2 regions of the Streptomyces sp. Ag109_G2-15 genome follow, and region 2 is predicted to be linked to the other one. Evidence: predicted binding sites of a transcription regulator. Region 2 holds the regulator's gene; the other holds the start of a gene.
The links. The regulator HspR, encoded in region 2, represses chaperone genes until heat shock. The targets are predictions, from matches to a motif close to TTGAGNNNNNNNNNCTCAA.

Region 1: a site for HspR is predicted at 4,134-4,152, ahead of lon (endopeptidase La). Genes of this name have one in related genera too.

Annotation. Positions count from the first base shown of each region.
Region 1 covers NZ_OCNI01000001.1:1,375,821-1,383,586, forward strand. The annotation lists gene CRP49_RS05825 (hypothetical protein) at 1-428, opposite strand, end outside; gene CRP49_RS05830 (serine/threonine-protein kinase) at 580-1,569, opposite strand; gene lon (endopeptidase La) at 1,691-4,111, opposite strand; gene CRP49_RS05840 (rhomboid-like protein) at 4,323-5,096, opposite strand; gene CRP49_RS47455 (ATP-binding protein) at 5,306-5,782, opposite strand; gene CRP49_RS05850 (spermidine synthase) at 5,924-6,607, shown strand; gene CRP49_RS05855 (response regulator transcription factor) at 6,717-7,457, shown strand; gene CRP49_RS05860 (HAMP domain-containing sensor histidine kinase) at 7,454-7,766, shown strand, end outside.
Region 2 covers NZ_OCNI01000001.1:2,666,772-2,674,537, reverse strand. The annotation lists gene CRP49_RS11760 (MraY family glycosyltransferase) at 1-537, shown strand, start outside; gene dnaK (molecular chaperone DnaK) at 632-2,479, shown strand; gene grpE (nucleotide exchange factor GrpE) at 2,476-3,138, shown strand; gene dnaJ (molecular chaperone DnaJ) at 3,175-4,341, shown strand; gene CRP49_RS11740 (heat shock protein transcriptional repressor HspR) at 4,347-4,796, shown strand; gene CRP49_RS11735 (PA14 domain-containing protein) at 4,857-6,554, opposite strand; gene CRP49_RS11730 (sugar ABC transporter substrate-binding protein) at 6,851-7,766, shown strand, end outside.

The DNA of each region.
Region 1 (7,766 bases), 1.3 Mb from region 2:
TTGCCATTGCTCGTGGCGTTACCGCCATTACCGCCGGTCGCATCGCCGGCACCATTGCTCGTGGCGTTACCGCCGCCACCACCGGTCGCATCACCCTTGCCATTGCTCGTGGCGTTACCGCCATTACCGCCGGTCGCATCACCCTTGCCGTTGCTCGTGGCGTTGCCGCCCTTACCGCCGGTGGCGTTGCCGTGGTCCTTCTTCTTGTGGTCCTTCTTGTGGTGGTCCTTCTTGTGGTGCTCGTCCTTCTTGTCGTGGTGCGTGGTCGCCATCGACACGGTCGCCGAGGCCGGCATCGGGCTCGCCGAGGCCGCAGCGGCCGGGAGAACGATTCCGCCGGCGACGACCACGGCCGAGGCGACGATCGTCGAGAGACGGAACCCACGCTTGGGACGGACGATCTCGCGGTTCTCGTTGGTGCGCTTCATGACTTTCTCCTACTTGATTCAGGGCCCTTTTTCGGTTTCCGGTTTCTCCGGTGGGGCCGTGCTTCAAGTAGGCCGGAATGCCAGAACGGGGTCACGTTCCGAGGACTCGGGACTTGACGAGAAGGGAAACGCCCGGTATTTAGGCGGGCGCCTATGACTCCGGTCCCTTGAGGACCGGGCCGGCCCAGGCGGGCGGGGCGGGCACCGGCTCGGCGGCGGGGAGGGTGCCGGCCGCACGGGCGTCCACCAGCGTGGGCGTACGGCGCTGCGGGCGGGAGTCGGCCAGGGCGGCGCGCAGGGCCGAGACGAACTCCAGGCAGGTGCCGTAACGGTCGTCCGGGGCCTTGGCCAGCGCCTTCTGCAGGATGTCGTCGGCGGCCGACGGGATCCCGGGCCGTTCCTCGCTCAGCAGGGGCGGTGGGTCGTACTGGTGCGCCCACAGCAGCTCCAGGTCGTCGTCCCGCCGGAAGGGCGGGGCGCCCGCCAGGGTCTCGTAGACGACACAGGCCAGGCTGTAGAGGTCGGACCTGCCGTCCACGGGGCGGCCCGCGACCCGCTCCGGCGCCACGTAGTCGAGGGTGCCGACGAACTCGCCCGCGGTGGTGAACCCGGTCAGCGACAGGGACTTCTTCGCCAGCCCGAAGTCGGTGAGGTAGACGTGCTCCGGGTGGTCGCTGTCGATGCCCTCGGCGACCAGGACGTTGCCGGGTTTGACGTCCCGGTGCACCAGATCGTGCTCGTGGGCGGCGTCGAGCGCGGACGCCAGCTGGGCGGCGATGCACAGCGCGGCCGGTACGGGCAGCGGGCCGTCGCGGTCGAGCACGGCGCGCAGGTCCAGCCCGTGGACGTAGCACATCGCGATGTACAGGATCCCGTCGGTCTCGCCGGCCTCGAAGACGGGCACGATGTGGGGGTGGTCGATGGCGGCGGCGATCCGCGACTCCTGGTGGAAGCGGCGGCGGAAGGAGTCGTTGCGGGTGTACTCGGGCGCGAGGAGTTTGAGGGCGACCGTGCGGCCGAGACGCAGGTCCGTGGCGCAGTAGACGACGGCCATGCCGCCGCGGCCCAGCTCGCGCTCCACCCGGTAGCCGGCGATCTCCGTCCCGATCGGGCCGGAGGGTTGCACCACCTGCCCACTCACGCCTGAATTCTATCCAGTTGATCCATCTGCCCGCTTGTCCACCTGTGTGCCCGCTCATGGCATGGCGAAGGCCCGGGCCTCCCTCACGGGACCCGGGCCTTCCCTCATCCGGCAGCGTCCGTCACGCCGCTACCGGAACCTCCGGCTCCGCGCCGCTCGTGGCGGGCGCGAGCGCCAGTTCCAGGACCTGGCGGACGTCGGTCACGGCGTGGACGTCGAGCTTGTCCAGCACCTCGGCCGGGACGTCGTCCAGGTCGGGTTCGTTGCGCTTGGGGATGATCACGGTGGTCACCCCGGCGCGGTGGGCGGCGAGCAGCTTCTGCTTCACCCCGCCGATGGGCAGCACCCGGCCGGTCAGCGAGACCTCGCCGGTCATCGCCACGTCCGTGCGGACCAGACGGCCGGAGAGGAGGGAGGCGAGGGCGGTGGTCATCGTGATGCCCGCGCTCGGGCCGTCCTTCGGGACCGCGCCCGCCGGGAAGTGGATGTGCACGCCCCGGTCCTTCAGATCGGCCACCGGCAGCTCCAGTTCGGCACCGCGGCTGCGCAGGAAGCTCAGCGCGATCTGCGCCGACTCCTTCATCACGTCGCCCAGCTGGCCGGTCAGGGTCAGCCCTGCCGCGCCCGTCTCCGGGTCGGCCAGGGACGCCTCGACGAAGAGGACGTCGCCGCCGGCTCCGGTGACCGCGAGGCCGGTCGCCACGCCGGGCACGGACGTACGGCGCTCGGCCGGGTCCTGGGCGGACTCGGGCACGTGGTGCGGGCGCCCGATCAGGGCGCGCAGGTCCTCGTCCCGGACGGTGAACGGCAGCTTCCGCTCGCCGAGTTCGTGCTGGGCCGCGACCTTGCGCAGCAGCCGTGCGATGGACCGCTCCAGGGTGCGCACGCCCGCCTCGCGGGTGTACTCACCGGCGAGCTTGCGCAGCGCGCCCTCGTCGATCGTGACCTCGTCCTCGGCCAGGCCGGCCCGCTCCAGCTGGCGCGGGAGCAGGTGGTCACGGGCGATGACGACCTTCTCGTCCTCGGTGTAGCCGTCCAGGCGGACGATCTCCATACGGTCGGCGAGCGCCTCCGGGATGGCCTCCAGGACGTTGGCGGTGGCGAGGAAGACCACGTCGGACAGGTCCAGTTCGACCTCCAGGTAGTGGTCCCGGAAGGTGTGGTTCTGCGCCGGGTCCAGCACCTCCAGCAGCGCCGCCGCCGGGTCGCCGCGGAAGTCCGAGCCGACCTTGTCGATCTCGTCCAGCAGGACCACGGGGTTCATCGACCCCGCCTCCTTGATGGCACGCACGACACGGCCGGGCAGCGCGCCGACGTACGTACGCCGGTGACCGCGGACCTCCGCCTCGTCGCGGACGCCACCGAGGGCGACACGGACGAACTTACGGCCCATGGCGTGAGCGACACTTTCGCCCAAACTGGTCTTTCCGACCCCAGGAGGCCCAACCAGCGCCAGCACGGCACCGCCGCGCCGCCCGCCGATGACACCCAGTCCGCGCTCACCGCGCCGCTTACGCACCGCCAGGTACTCGGTGATGCGCTCCTTGACGTCCTCCAGGCCCGCGTGCTCGGCGTCCAGGATCGCCTTGGCGCCCTGGATGTCGTACGCGTCCTCGGTCCGCTCGTTCCACGGCATCTCCAGGACGGTGTCCAGCCAGGTGCGGATCCACGAGCCCTCGGGCGACTGGTCGGAGGCCCGCTCCAGCTTGTCGACCTCCTTGAGAGCGGCCTCGCGGACCTTCTCCGGCAGGTCGGCGGCCTCCACGCGGGCGCGGTAGTCGTCGGACTCCTCGCCGTCCTGTTCGCCGTTCAGCTCGCGCAGTTCCTTGCGGACGGCCTCGAGCTGACGCCTCAGCAGGAACTCGCGCTGCTGCTTGTCGACGCCCTCCTGGACGTCCTTGGCGATGGTCTCGGCCACGTCCTGCTCGGCGAGGTGGTCGCGCAGCTGTTGCGCGGCGAGCCTGAGGCGGGCCACCGGGTCGGCGGTCTCCAGCAGCTCGACCTTCTGCTCGGTGGTGAGGAAGGGCGAGTAACCGGAGTTGTCGGCGAGCGCGGAGACGTCGTCGATGGCCTGGACGCGGTCGACGACCTGCCAGGCGCCGCGCTTCTTCAGCCAGCTGGTGGCAAGGGCCTTGTACTCCTTGACCAGTTCGGCGGCATGCCCGGGCAGCGGATCCGGCACGGTCTCGTCGACCCGCGCACCCTCGACCCACAGCGCCGCGCCCGGACCCGTCGTACCCGCGCCGATCCGCACCCGGCCGCGGCCGCGGATCAGGGCCCCCGGGTCGCCGTCGGCCAGCCGGCCGACCTGCTCGACGGTGCCCAGCACACCGGTCTTGGCGTACGTGCCGTCGATGCGCGGCACCAGCAGAACCTTGGGCTTCCCGGGCTCCGACCGGGCGGCGGCCTGCGCGGCCTCCACCGCGGCCCGCACCTCGGCGTCGCTCAGGTCCAGCGGAACCACCATCCCGGGCAGCACGACCTCGTCGTCGAGCGGCAGCACGGGCAACACGAGCGTGAATGCCGTGGACTCAGCAGCCATGATCTCCCCTTAGGCAGTCAACTTGAGCTATGCCGACTCAATGCACGGCGCTCCGCTGTTGTTCCCGGGTTGTTGTTCGCTGTGAGCGATCGCTTGCTGACGCGACTGTTTCTGCAGGTGAGAGGGTGTCAGTCGCGCCTGAGGGGGTGGGGTGTTGCGGTCAGAAAGCGCCCCGGCCTCGGAGCCGGTCGCTACGCCATCGGGCGAACGTCTACACGGAAACCGGGGAAACCGCCGGAAGGCGCCAGCGGCGGACCAGTGGCCAGCCCGCGATGCCGAGTGTGAGGGCGATCAGGTGGCCCCAGTTGGTCAGCGGGTCCTGGAAGGCGATCAGGTCGTTGACGAGCTGGCTCGCGACCAGGGTGAGGAGGGGCCAGCGGACCCAGGGGGTGAGCAGGCCGGACAGGGCGCCGATGCTGGCGGCGACGCCGAAGCTGATGCCGTAGTCGAGGCGGTGCAGGGAGGTGTCCGGGAGGTGGCCGAACAGGACCGCGAGGCCCACCGGGACCTCTGTCGCGAGCGTGGCCAGGACGTGGCCCGCCAGGAACACGCAGGCCGCCCGGGCTCCGCCTATCCGCCGCTCCAGCGCGGTGAGCACCAGCACGAACGCGGCCGCGTACGGCGACACGATGCCGCCCGCGATCCACAGCGCGCTCGCCAGCAGCACCAGCACCGGCGTGCGCACCAGGTGGGCGACGTCGGTGCTTGAGTCCTGGTACAGCGTGTGCATCAGGGCGGGGTCGGCCCAGGCCGCCACCAGCGAGGTGAGGGCGAGGAGGGCCGCGTAGGCGAAGGTGAACGGGGTGCCGGCGGGGGTCGGCAGGAGGTGCCAGGGGCGGAACGAGGGACGGGCCGCGGCCGGGGCCGGCGTCGGGGCGGGAGCCCGGGCGGGCAGCTCGCGCTGTCGTGGGACCCCGTCGAGCAGGCCGGAGACGTCAGGTAGCGGGGACGCGGCCGTCTGAGGGCCGGTCACGGTCCGTTCCACGCTGAGGCGCTCCTTCCGTCGCGCCCCACACTTCGTGTTCCCGAGGCCGCTGTCTATGACCGACGCCACGCGAGAGCGGATTCACAGCAACCTCAGAAGCTTCGTACGCGTCCGCCCCCGGCCGCCCTCAGGGCCGAGGCAGGGTCACCTCCCTCGCGTGCGCGGCCTGGATGTCCGGGGACCAGTCGCCGGTGCAGTAGACGGACATCTCACTGGCGCGGGACGGTGCCGAGGGCGGGGTGGCTGTGGCGGCGGAGCGCGACGAGGGCGTCCCGGCCCGAGGTCTGCAGCCGCCACTGGGGCAGCGTCAGGTCGAGGAAGACGTCCTCGGTGAACAGGCCCTCGGGTGCGGTGTTGGTCTGCAGGAACCGTACGAAGAGTTCGGCGCGGCGCCCACACCTCCGCACCGCGCCCTTCACCCGGAGCCCGCTCCCCACCACCCGGCCGCACGCGGCGTCCTCCGCGGTCAGTTCTCGGAGAAGGCGGGACCAGGGGCGGAAGGGGCGGGTGGCGGTTTCCAGGGGGCACCAGGTCCACAGGGTGCGGAAGCCGGGGGCGTGGGAGGTGGCCTCCTCGGCGGTGCGGGTCTTGCCCGCGCCCGCCGCGCCGGTCAGTGTGACGAGGCCGCCATGTCCGTGCGCGGCCCGCGCCGGACCGGTGAGGGCGTCCGTTCCGAGCGTAGGCACGGCCGACGGCGCGCGCGAGGCGCGCGGCGGCGGCGTGCGGCGGCAGCCGGGGGCAGCCGGGCCCGACCAAGAGCCCCCGTTACCCGTCGGTTCGCGGTCAATTCCCATGAACGCAACGCCTTGTTCGAGCAGGATGGACGTATGACTGCCGCCTACGACACACCCGTGGTCCTGGACCGTCGCGAAGGCCCGTACGGCGAGGTGGTGCTGCGCAGACACGGCGCGCTGCTGCAGATCATCGCCAACGGCTGCTTCCTGATGGACACCTCCGACGGCCGCTCGGAGCGGCTGCTGATCGACGCCGCGTACGACGCCCTGGACGGCCGCCCGGCACCGGACGTGCTGATCGGCGGACTGGGGGTGGGATTCTCGCTCGCACACGCCGCGGCGGGTCACCACAGGTGGGGGCGGATCACCGTCGTCGAACGGGAGCCCGCCGTCATCGACTGGCACCGGAGCGAGGGTCCGCTGTCGGCCGTCTCCGCGGGTGCCCTCGCCGATCCCCGTACCGAGATCGTCGAGGCGGATCTCGTCACTTACGTCAATGAGACATCAGACACGTTCGACGCCCTGTGTCTCGACATCGACAACGGCCCCGGCTGGACCGTCACCGAGGACAACGACGGCCTCTACTCACCGGCCGGACTCGCTGCCTGCGCAAGGGTATTGAGGCCGGGCGGGGTGCTCGCGGTATGGTCGGCAGAACCCTCTCCGGAATTTGAAGGAACCATGTGGAATGCCGGGTTCCGTCAGGTGCGTACCGAAGAGGTCCCCGTTGCCCGGGGCGTTCCGGACGCCGTGCACCTCGCCGTCCGACCTGGATAGCGACGGCGCGGTGAGTCCCCGTAGGGTGCTGCCCTGACGCCGATCATTCAAGCGTCAATAGCAGTCATGGGATCACCCCACGGGTTCCGGAAAGCAACAGGGGCGGGCGATGGAGCAGACACACACCTCCCAGAGCGGCGCGGCCACGACAACCCAGGGCGCTCAGCGCCGGGTGCTGGTCGTCGAGGACGACCCGACGATCGTCGATGCCATCGCGGCCCGGCTCCGCGCCGAGGGATTCCTCGTGCAGACCGCGTCCGATGGCCCCGCGGCGGTCGACACGGCCGAGGCCTGGCAGCCCGACCTGCTGATCCTCGACATCATGCTGCCCGGCTTCGACGGCCTGGAGGTCTGCCGGCGCGTGCAGGCCCAGCGCCCGGTGCCGGTGCTGATGCTCACCGCGCGGGACGACGAGACGGACATGCTGGTCGGGCTCGGCGTCGGCGCCGACGACTACATGACCAAGCCGTTCTCCATGCGGGAGCTGGCCGCGCGGGTGCACGTCCTGCTGCGGCGCGTGGAGCGGGCGGCCATCGCCGCGTCCACGCCCCGCTCGGGCATCCTTCGCCTCGGCGAGCTGGAGATCGACCACGCGCAGCGCCGGGTGCGGGTGAAGTCCGAGGACGTCCACCTCACGCCCACCGAGTTCGACCTGCTGGTGTGCCTGGCGAACACCCCGCGCGCGGTGCTCTCCCGGGAGCAGCTGCTGGCCGAGGTGTGGGACTGGGCGGACGCCTCGGGCACACGGACCGTGGACAGCCACATCAAGGCGCTGCGGCGGAAGATCGGCGCCGAGCGGATCCGTACCGTGCACGGTGTGGGCTACGCGCTGGAGACACCGACGCCATGAGCGAGGGGCGGGAGGCCGCACGGAGGAGCCCCGGGGAGGAGCCCTGGGGTGGCGTACGCCCGTTCTCGATCAAGACCAAGCTGGGCGCGCTGGTCGTCATCTCGGTGCTGATCACCACCGGTCTGTCGATGATCGCGGTGCACACCAAGACGGAGCTGCGCTTCATCACGGTCTTCTCGATGATCGCCACACTGCTGATAACGCAGTTCGTGGCCCATTCGCTCACCTCGCCGCTGGACGAGATGAACCTGGTGGCCCGCTCGATCTCGCAGGGCGACTACACCCGCCGGGTCCGCGAGAACCGCCGGG
Region 2 (7,766 bases):
GAGGTGATGGACGGGCTCGCGGTGCTGCTGAGCGTGTTCGCGGCCGCCCTCACCGGGTTCCTGATGCACAACTGGCATCCCGCGCGGGTCGGAATGGGAGCCTGCGGATCGTTGTTCACCGGGTTCCTGCTCTCCTCGGCCGCCGTCTTCACGCGCGCGGGGTACGCGCTCGGGCCGACCGCGGGTGTGCTGTTCTGCCTCGGTGCCGTGGCCGCCGGCGACTTCCTGCTCGTGGTCCTCGCGCGCGCGAGGACCCGCCGGCCGCTGCTCAGGCGCGGCCCGGACCATCTCGCGCACCGGCTGCGGCGGCTCGGGCTCACTCCGCCGGGGGCCGTCGTGCTGCTCGGCGCCGGGTCCTTCTCCACGGTGCTCGTGGGGGTGCTCGTCCATGCCGGCTGGACCGGGGACGGGGCCGTGCTGTGGGTGGCGGGAGGGGTGCTCCTCGTCGTTCTCGTACTCCTTCGCATCCCTGTCCAGCCGCCCCGGCGGACGGTATCCACGCAGGTCAGAGGGCAGTTGCGTGTAAGGAACGGATAAGAGTTGAGTCCGTTCGACTCAGGTCTGTTGACCCATCGCATCTCCTCATGCACACTTGAGCCTGTTCCACTCAAGTCAGCTGGAGGAATCAACCATGGCACGTGCGGTCGGCATCGACCTGGGCACGACTAACTCCGTCGTCAGCGTTCTTGAAGGCGGCGAGCCCACCGTCATCACCAACGCAGAGGGCGCCAGGACCACGCCGTCCGTCGTCGCCTTCGCCAAGAACGGCGAGGTGCTCGTCGGCGAGGTGGCCAAGCGTCAGGCGGTCACCAACGTGGACCGGACCATCCGCTCCGTGAAGCGCCACATGGGCACGGACTGGAAGATCGAGCTCGACGGGAAGCAGTTCAACCCGCAGCAGATGAGCGCCTTCATCCTGCAGAAGCTGAAGCGCGACGCCGAGGCCTACCTGGGCGAGAAGGTGACCGACGCGGTCATCACCGTCCCGGCCTACTTCAACGACTCCGAGCGCCAGGCGACGAAGGAGGCCGGCGAGATCGCCGGTCTGAACGTCCTTCGTATCGTCAACGAGCCCACCGCGGCCGCGCTCGCGTACGGCCTCGACAAGGACGAGCAGATCATCCTGGTCTTCGACCTCGGTGGCGGCACGTTCGACGTCTCGCTCCTGGAGATCGGCGACGGTGTCGTCGAGGTGAAGGCCACCAACGGTGACAACCACCTCGGTGGTGACGACTGGGACCAGCGCGTCGTCGACTACCTGGTCAAGCAGTTCCAGTCCGGTCACGGTGTGGACCTGTCCAAGGACAAGATGGCCCTCCAGCGCCTCCGCGAGGCCGCCGAGAAGGCGAAGATCGAGCTGTCCTCCTCCACCGAGACCTCGATCAACCTGCCCTACATCACCGCGTCCGCCGAGGGCCCGCTGCACCTGGACGAGAAGCTCACCCGGGCTCAGTTCCAGCAGCTGACGGCCGACCTGCTGGAGCGCTGCAAGACGCCGTTCCACAACGTCATCAAGGACGCCGGCATCTCCCTCGGCGAGATCGACCACGTCGTCCTCGTCGGTGGCTCCACCCGTATGCCCGCCGTCGCCGAGCTCGTCAAGGAGCTGACCGGCGGCAAGGAGGCCAACAAGGGTGTGAACCCGGACGAGGTCGTCGCCATCGGCGCCTCGCTCCAGGCCGGTGTCCTCAAGGGTGAGGTCAAGGACGTCCTGCTCCTCGACGTCACCCCGCTGTCCCTCGGTATCGAGACCAAGGGCGGCATCATGACCAAGCTGATCGAGCGCAACACCACGATCCCGACGAAGCGCTCCGAGATCTTCACGACGGCCGAGGACAACCAGCCGTCCGTGCAGATCCAGGTCTACCAGGGCGAGCGCGAGATCGCGGCCTACAACAAGAAGCTCGGCATGTTCGAGCTGACCGGTCTGCCGCCGGCGCCGCGTGGCGTCCCGCAGATCGAGGTCTCCTTCGACATCGACGCCAACGGCATCATGCACGTCACGGCCAAGGACCTCGGCACGGGCAAGGAGCAGAAGATGACCGTCACCGGCGGCTCCTCGCTGCCGAAGGACGAGGTCGACCGCATGCGCCAGGAGGCCGAGCAGTACGCGGAGGAGGACCACCGCCGCCGCGAGGCCGCCGAGACCCGTAACCAGGGCGAGCAGCTCGTCTACCAGACGGAGAAGTTCCTCAAGGACAACGAGGACAAGGTCCCGGGCGAGGTCAAGACCGAGGTCGAGGCCGCCGTCGAGGAGCTGAAGACCGCGCTCAAGGGCGAGGACACCGCCGAGATCCGCACGGCCACCGAGAAGGTCGCCGCGGTCTCCCAGAAGGTGGGCCAGGCCATGTACGCCGACGCCCAGGCCGCGCAGGCCGCCGGCGGTCCCGAGGGCGCTGCCCCCGGTGGCAAGGCCGCTGACGACGACGTCGTCGACGCCGAGATCGTGGACGACGAGCGCAAGGACGGTGCCGCGTGACGGAGGAGACCCCGGGCTTCGAGGAGAAGCCCGACGTCCCCTCCGGCGCGACCCCCGAAGACGCCGAGTCGAAGGCCGCTCCCGAGGAGGGGGCGGCCCCGGCCGGGGACGTAGCAGCAGACGCGGGTCTGGTGGCCCAGCTGGACCAGGTGCGCACGGCACTGAACGAGCGCACGCTGGACCTCCAGCGGCTCCAGGCCGAGTACCAGAACTACCGCCGCCGAGTGGAGCGCGACCGGGTCGCGGTCCGGGAGATCGCCATCGCGAACCTCCTGACCGAGCTTCTGCCCGTGCTCGACGACATCGGCCGCGCGCGGGAGCACGGCGAACTGGTCGGCGGCTTCAAGTCGGTGGCCGAGTCGCTGGAGACCGTCGCGGCCAAGATGGGCCTGCAGCAGTTCGGCAAGGAGGGCGAGCCCTTCGACCCGACGATCCACGAGGCCCTGATGCACAGCTACGCGCCGGACGTCACCGAGACGACGTGCGTGGCCATCCTGCAGCCCGGGTATCGCATCGGCGAGCGCACCATCCGCCCCGCGCGGGTGGCCGTGGCCGAGCCGCAGCCCGGCGCGCAGGCCGTCAAGGCGGAGGGCGCCGAGGACACCACCGAGGCGACCGCGGCCGACGACAAGGAGAACGGTGGCCCGGAGGAGGGCTGACGTAATCACTGAAGACAGGAAGGAGGGGCGTCGGGGATGAGCACCAAGGACTTCATCGAGAAGGACTACTACAAGGTCCTCGGCGTCCCCAAGGACGCCACCGAGGCCGAGATCAAGAAGGCGTACCGGAAGCTCGCCCGCGAGTTCCACCCGGACGCCAACAAGGGCAACGCCAAGGCCGAGGAGCGCTTCAAGGAGATCTCCGAGGCGAACGACATACTCGGCGACCCCAAGAAGCGCAAGGAGTACGACGAGGCACGCGCCCTGTTCGGCAACGGCGGCTTCCGCCCCGGGCCGGGCGCCGGCGGCAACTTCAACTTCGACCTGGGCGACCTCTTCGGGGGCAACACCCAGAGCGGAGGCGGCTTCGGCGGCGGAATCGGTGACGTCTTCGGGGGCCTGTTCAACCGCGGCGGTGCGACCGGCACCCGCACCCAGCCCCGGCGCGGCCAGGACATCGAGTCCGAGGTCACGCTGAGCTTCACGGAGGCCATCGAGGGCGCCACGGTGCCCCTCAGGATGTCCTCCCAGGCGCCCTGCAAGGCCTGTTCCGGCACCGGCGACAAGAACGGCACACCGCGCGTGTGCCCGACCTGCGTCGGCACCGGGCAGGTCGCCCGGGGCTCGGGCGGCGGCTTCTCGCTGACCGACCCCTGCCCCGACTGCAAGGGCCGCGGCCTGATCGCCGAGCACCCCTGCCTGGAGTGCAAGGGCAGCGGCCGCGCCAAGTCGTCCCGCACGATGCAGGTCCGCATCCCGGCGGGCGTCACCGACGGGCAGCGCATCCGGCTGCGCGGCAAGGGCGCGCCCGGCGAGCGGGGCGGACCGGCGGGCGACCTGTATGTGATGGTCCACGTCGGCGAGCACCCGGTGTTCGGGCGCAAGGGCGACAACCTCACCGTCACCGTGCCGGTCACGTTCGCCGAGGCGGCCCTCGGCGGCGAGGTGCGGGTCCCCACCCTCGGCGGCCCCGCCGTCACCCTGAAGCTGCCGCCCGGCACTCCCAACGGCCGCACCATGCGCGCCCGGGGCAAGGGCGCGGTCCGCAAGGACGGCACCCGCGGCGACCTGTTGGTCACCGTCGAGGTGAGTGTCCCGACGGACGTCTCGGGGAAGGCTCGTGACGCACTGGAGGCGTATCGCGAGGCGACCGCGGGCGAGGACCCGCGGGCGGAGCTGTTCGAGGCCGCGAAGGGAGAATGAGAGTGATGGACGGCCGTCGGCGCAACCCGTACGAACTGACCGAGGAGACCCCGGTCTACGTCATCTCGGTCGCGGCCCAGCTCTCCGGACTCCACCCGCAGACGCTGCGCCAGTACGACCGCCTGGGCCTGGTCTCCCCCGACCGCACCGCCGGCCGGGGCCGACGCTACTCGGCCCGTGACATCGAGCTGCTCCGCCAGGTGCAGGCGCTGTCGCAGGACGAGGGCATCAACCTGGCCGGCATCAAGCGGATCATCGAACTGGAGAACCAGGTCGCCGCGCTCCAGTCCCGCGTGGCGGAGATGGAGGCGGCCCTGGACGGCGCGGCGGCCGCGATGCAGCAGCGCGAGGCCGCCGTCCACGCCTCCTACCGCCGCGACCTGGTCCCGTACCAGGAGGTCCAGCAGACCAGCGCGCTGGTGGTGTGGCGGCCGAAGCGGCAGCAGAACGACTGAGGCGTCTGCGACAGATGAAAGGGGCCCGGATTCCGGGCCCCTTTCGCGTGCTCAGGGTCTTCAGGGCGCGAGGGCCACCCAGTCACCGCCGGGCGCGGACTCGGTCCCGTCCGCGTACAGCGCGACCACCCGGTAGAAGTGAGTGGTCCCCTTGGCGGCGCCGCTGTCCTCGTACGCGGTGTCCGTCGTGGCGCCCAGCTTCTCGTACGCCTTGCTGCCCGGGTTCCAGCGGTAGACCTGGTAGCCGGTGGCGTCCGCCACGGCGTTCCAGCCCAGCGCGACGCCCGTCCCCGCGGCGGCCGCCGACAGCCGGACCGGCGAGCCTTCGGGCGTCGCCTCGCTCGGCGTCATGTCCAGCTCGGTGACGGTCACGGCCTCGGCCGGGCCGTTCCACTTGATCGCGGAGTTGCCCTCGTCGTCCACGGCGTCGACGAAGAAGCAGACCTCGCCGCCGTCCGGGAGCGTGGTGTAGTCGTAGGACGTCCTGTCGGGCGAGACGTAGTCCGCCGTGCCGCCCCAGCAGATCTGGTCGCCCGGGTCGCCCACCACCTCGCCCCAGTGGATCTCGTAGTACTTCAGGTCCGTGGCCGGGTTCTTGTCCCAGTTCAGATGGAAGCCGTACTCGGTCGGGGTGACGCTCAGCCCGGTGACGAGGGCGGGCGGGTCGTTGTCCCAGATCTTCCCGCGCTGGGACTCGGACCGGGCGGACTCGTTGCCCGCCGCGTCGACGGCCGAGACGCGGTAGTAGTACACGACGCTCTCGGCGGCCGTGGTGTCCAGGAAGGTGAGCTGGTCCGTGCGCCCGATCTCCGTGTACGTACCGCCCTGGCCCGCCGCCCGCAAGACCCGGTACGACACCGCGTCCGCGACCTTGTCCCAGCCGACCTTCAGCCCACCCGTACCGCCGGTCGAGGTCACCTCGCCGGACGCGAGCACGATGGTGGGCGCGGCGGGCGCGACCAGGTCGACGGTGGTCACACCCAGGTCCGCCGTACCCGTGGACTCGTTGCCGACCCGGTCGTAGGCACGGACCTCGTAGTAGTACGTCTCACCCGCCTGGGGAAGGCCGGCGTCGGTGTACGAGGTGGAGGTGGTCGTGGCCAGCGGCTTGCTCCCGAACGACGCGCCCTTCAACCGCCGATAGACCCGATACCCCCCGAGGTCCATCTCCTTGTTCTTCGCCCAGGTCAGCTTCGCCTTGCCCGTCTCCTTGTCGTACGCCACCGAAGTCCCCGTCGGCACAAGCGGCTTGACCTTGTCGGCGTCGGCCGACAGCCGGGGCAGGTACGAGAGGGCGACGTTGGCGGTGCCGGTCCAGTTGACGTAGTCGACGCGCAGGGTGTGCTTGCCGGACGGGATCGTGACGTCGACGGACTTGCTCTGGTTGGTCGACACGTTCTTCCAGATGTCCACCTTGCGCACGCCGTCCAGGTACACCCGTACCCCGTCCTGGGTGCTGACCGGCAGCGAGAAGGGCCCACCGGAACCAAAGTCCCGCGTCACGCTCCAGCGCACGCCGAAGTTGTCCTTGGGCAGACCCGTGGCCGGGGCACCCGTGCCCCAGTTCTCGGAGATCCCTGAGTCGCAGTCGGTTTTCTTCGGAGTGCCGGAGAAAGTCGTGTTCGCGTAGAACGTCCGGGTGTACACCGGGGAGACGCAACTCGGGGCGGCGGACGCGGTGGTGGTGAGTGCGCTCAGCAGGGCGCCGGTGGTGGAGAGTACGGCGGCCGTGGCTGCCGTACGTCTGGCTGGGTTCATTCGGTCCTCTGCTCGAGTCGGAGAGACGGCGCACGGCCGCCGGTGATCACGACTCGCGAGGATTGCCGTTGGTTGTGCGGATCTTTGCCTGCCCATGAACTCCCCGTGGATGGAGGGTCCGTAAAGAGTGTTTGGAGGGGATTCCGTTCCTTCTTCACAGGTGCAGCGGAGCGTGCTGTTGCGCACTCGTTAAGTAGTTCCGCTTGACGCCGGGTAGCGGCTCCGCGTTGTCTTTTCAGACACCTGGGTCGTAAAGCAGCACCCACGTCCGGAACGCACCTGAAGTGAGCCCCCGAATGCGTCGTATCGCCATAGCCGTGGCTGCATCCACGATGACCCTTTCGCTCGTCGGCTGCGGCGTGCTGGACGCGACGGGGGACGGTGCGAGCGCGAGCCCGACCAAGGGCGACGACGTCACCATCGGGCTGCTGCTGCCGGAGAAGGCGAACACCCGCTACGACAAGTTCGACTACCCCATCATCAAGAACAAGGTCGCCGAGCTGACCCACAAGAAGGGCAAGGTCGAGTACGCCAACGCCGACGCGGACGCCGCCCGGCAGGCCGGCCAGCTGCAGCAGATGATCGACGACAAGGTCGACGTCATCCTGCTCGACGCGGTCGACTCGCACGCCATCGCCGGCCAGGTGAAGAAGGCCAAGGACGCGGGCATCCCGGTCATCGCCTACGACCGGCTGGCCGAGGGTCCGATCGACGCCTACATCTCCTTCGACAACGAGCTGGTCGGCGAGGTGCAGGGCCGTTCGCTGCTGGAGGCGCTGGGCTCGAACGCCGACACCTCCGACAAGGTCGTCATGGTGAACGGCTCGCCCACCGACCCGAACGCCAAGCAGTTCAAGCAGGGGGCGCTCTCCGAGCTGAACGGCAAGGTGACGATCGCGGACACCTTCGACACCCCTGACTGGAAGCCGGAGAACGCCCAGGCCGAGATGACCGAGGCGATCAACAAGATCGGCAAGAACAACATCGCCGGGGTCTACGCCGCCAACGACGGCATGGCGGGCGGTGTCATCAAGGCGCTGAAGGCGGCCGGCGTCACCAGCCTGCCCCCGATCACCGGCCAGGACTCCGAACTGGACGCGGTGCAGCGGGTCGTCGACGGCGAGCAGTACATGAGCGTCTACAAGTCCTACCCGGACGAGGCCGAGGCCGCGGCCCAGATGGCCGTCACCAAGGTGCAGGGCAAGGACATCC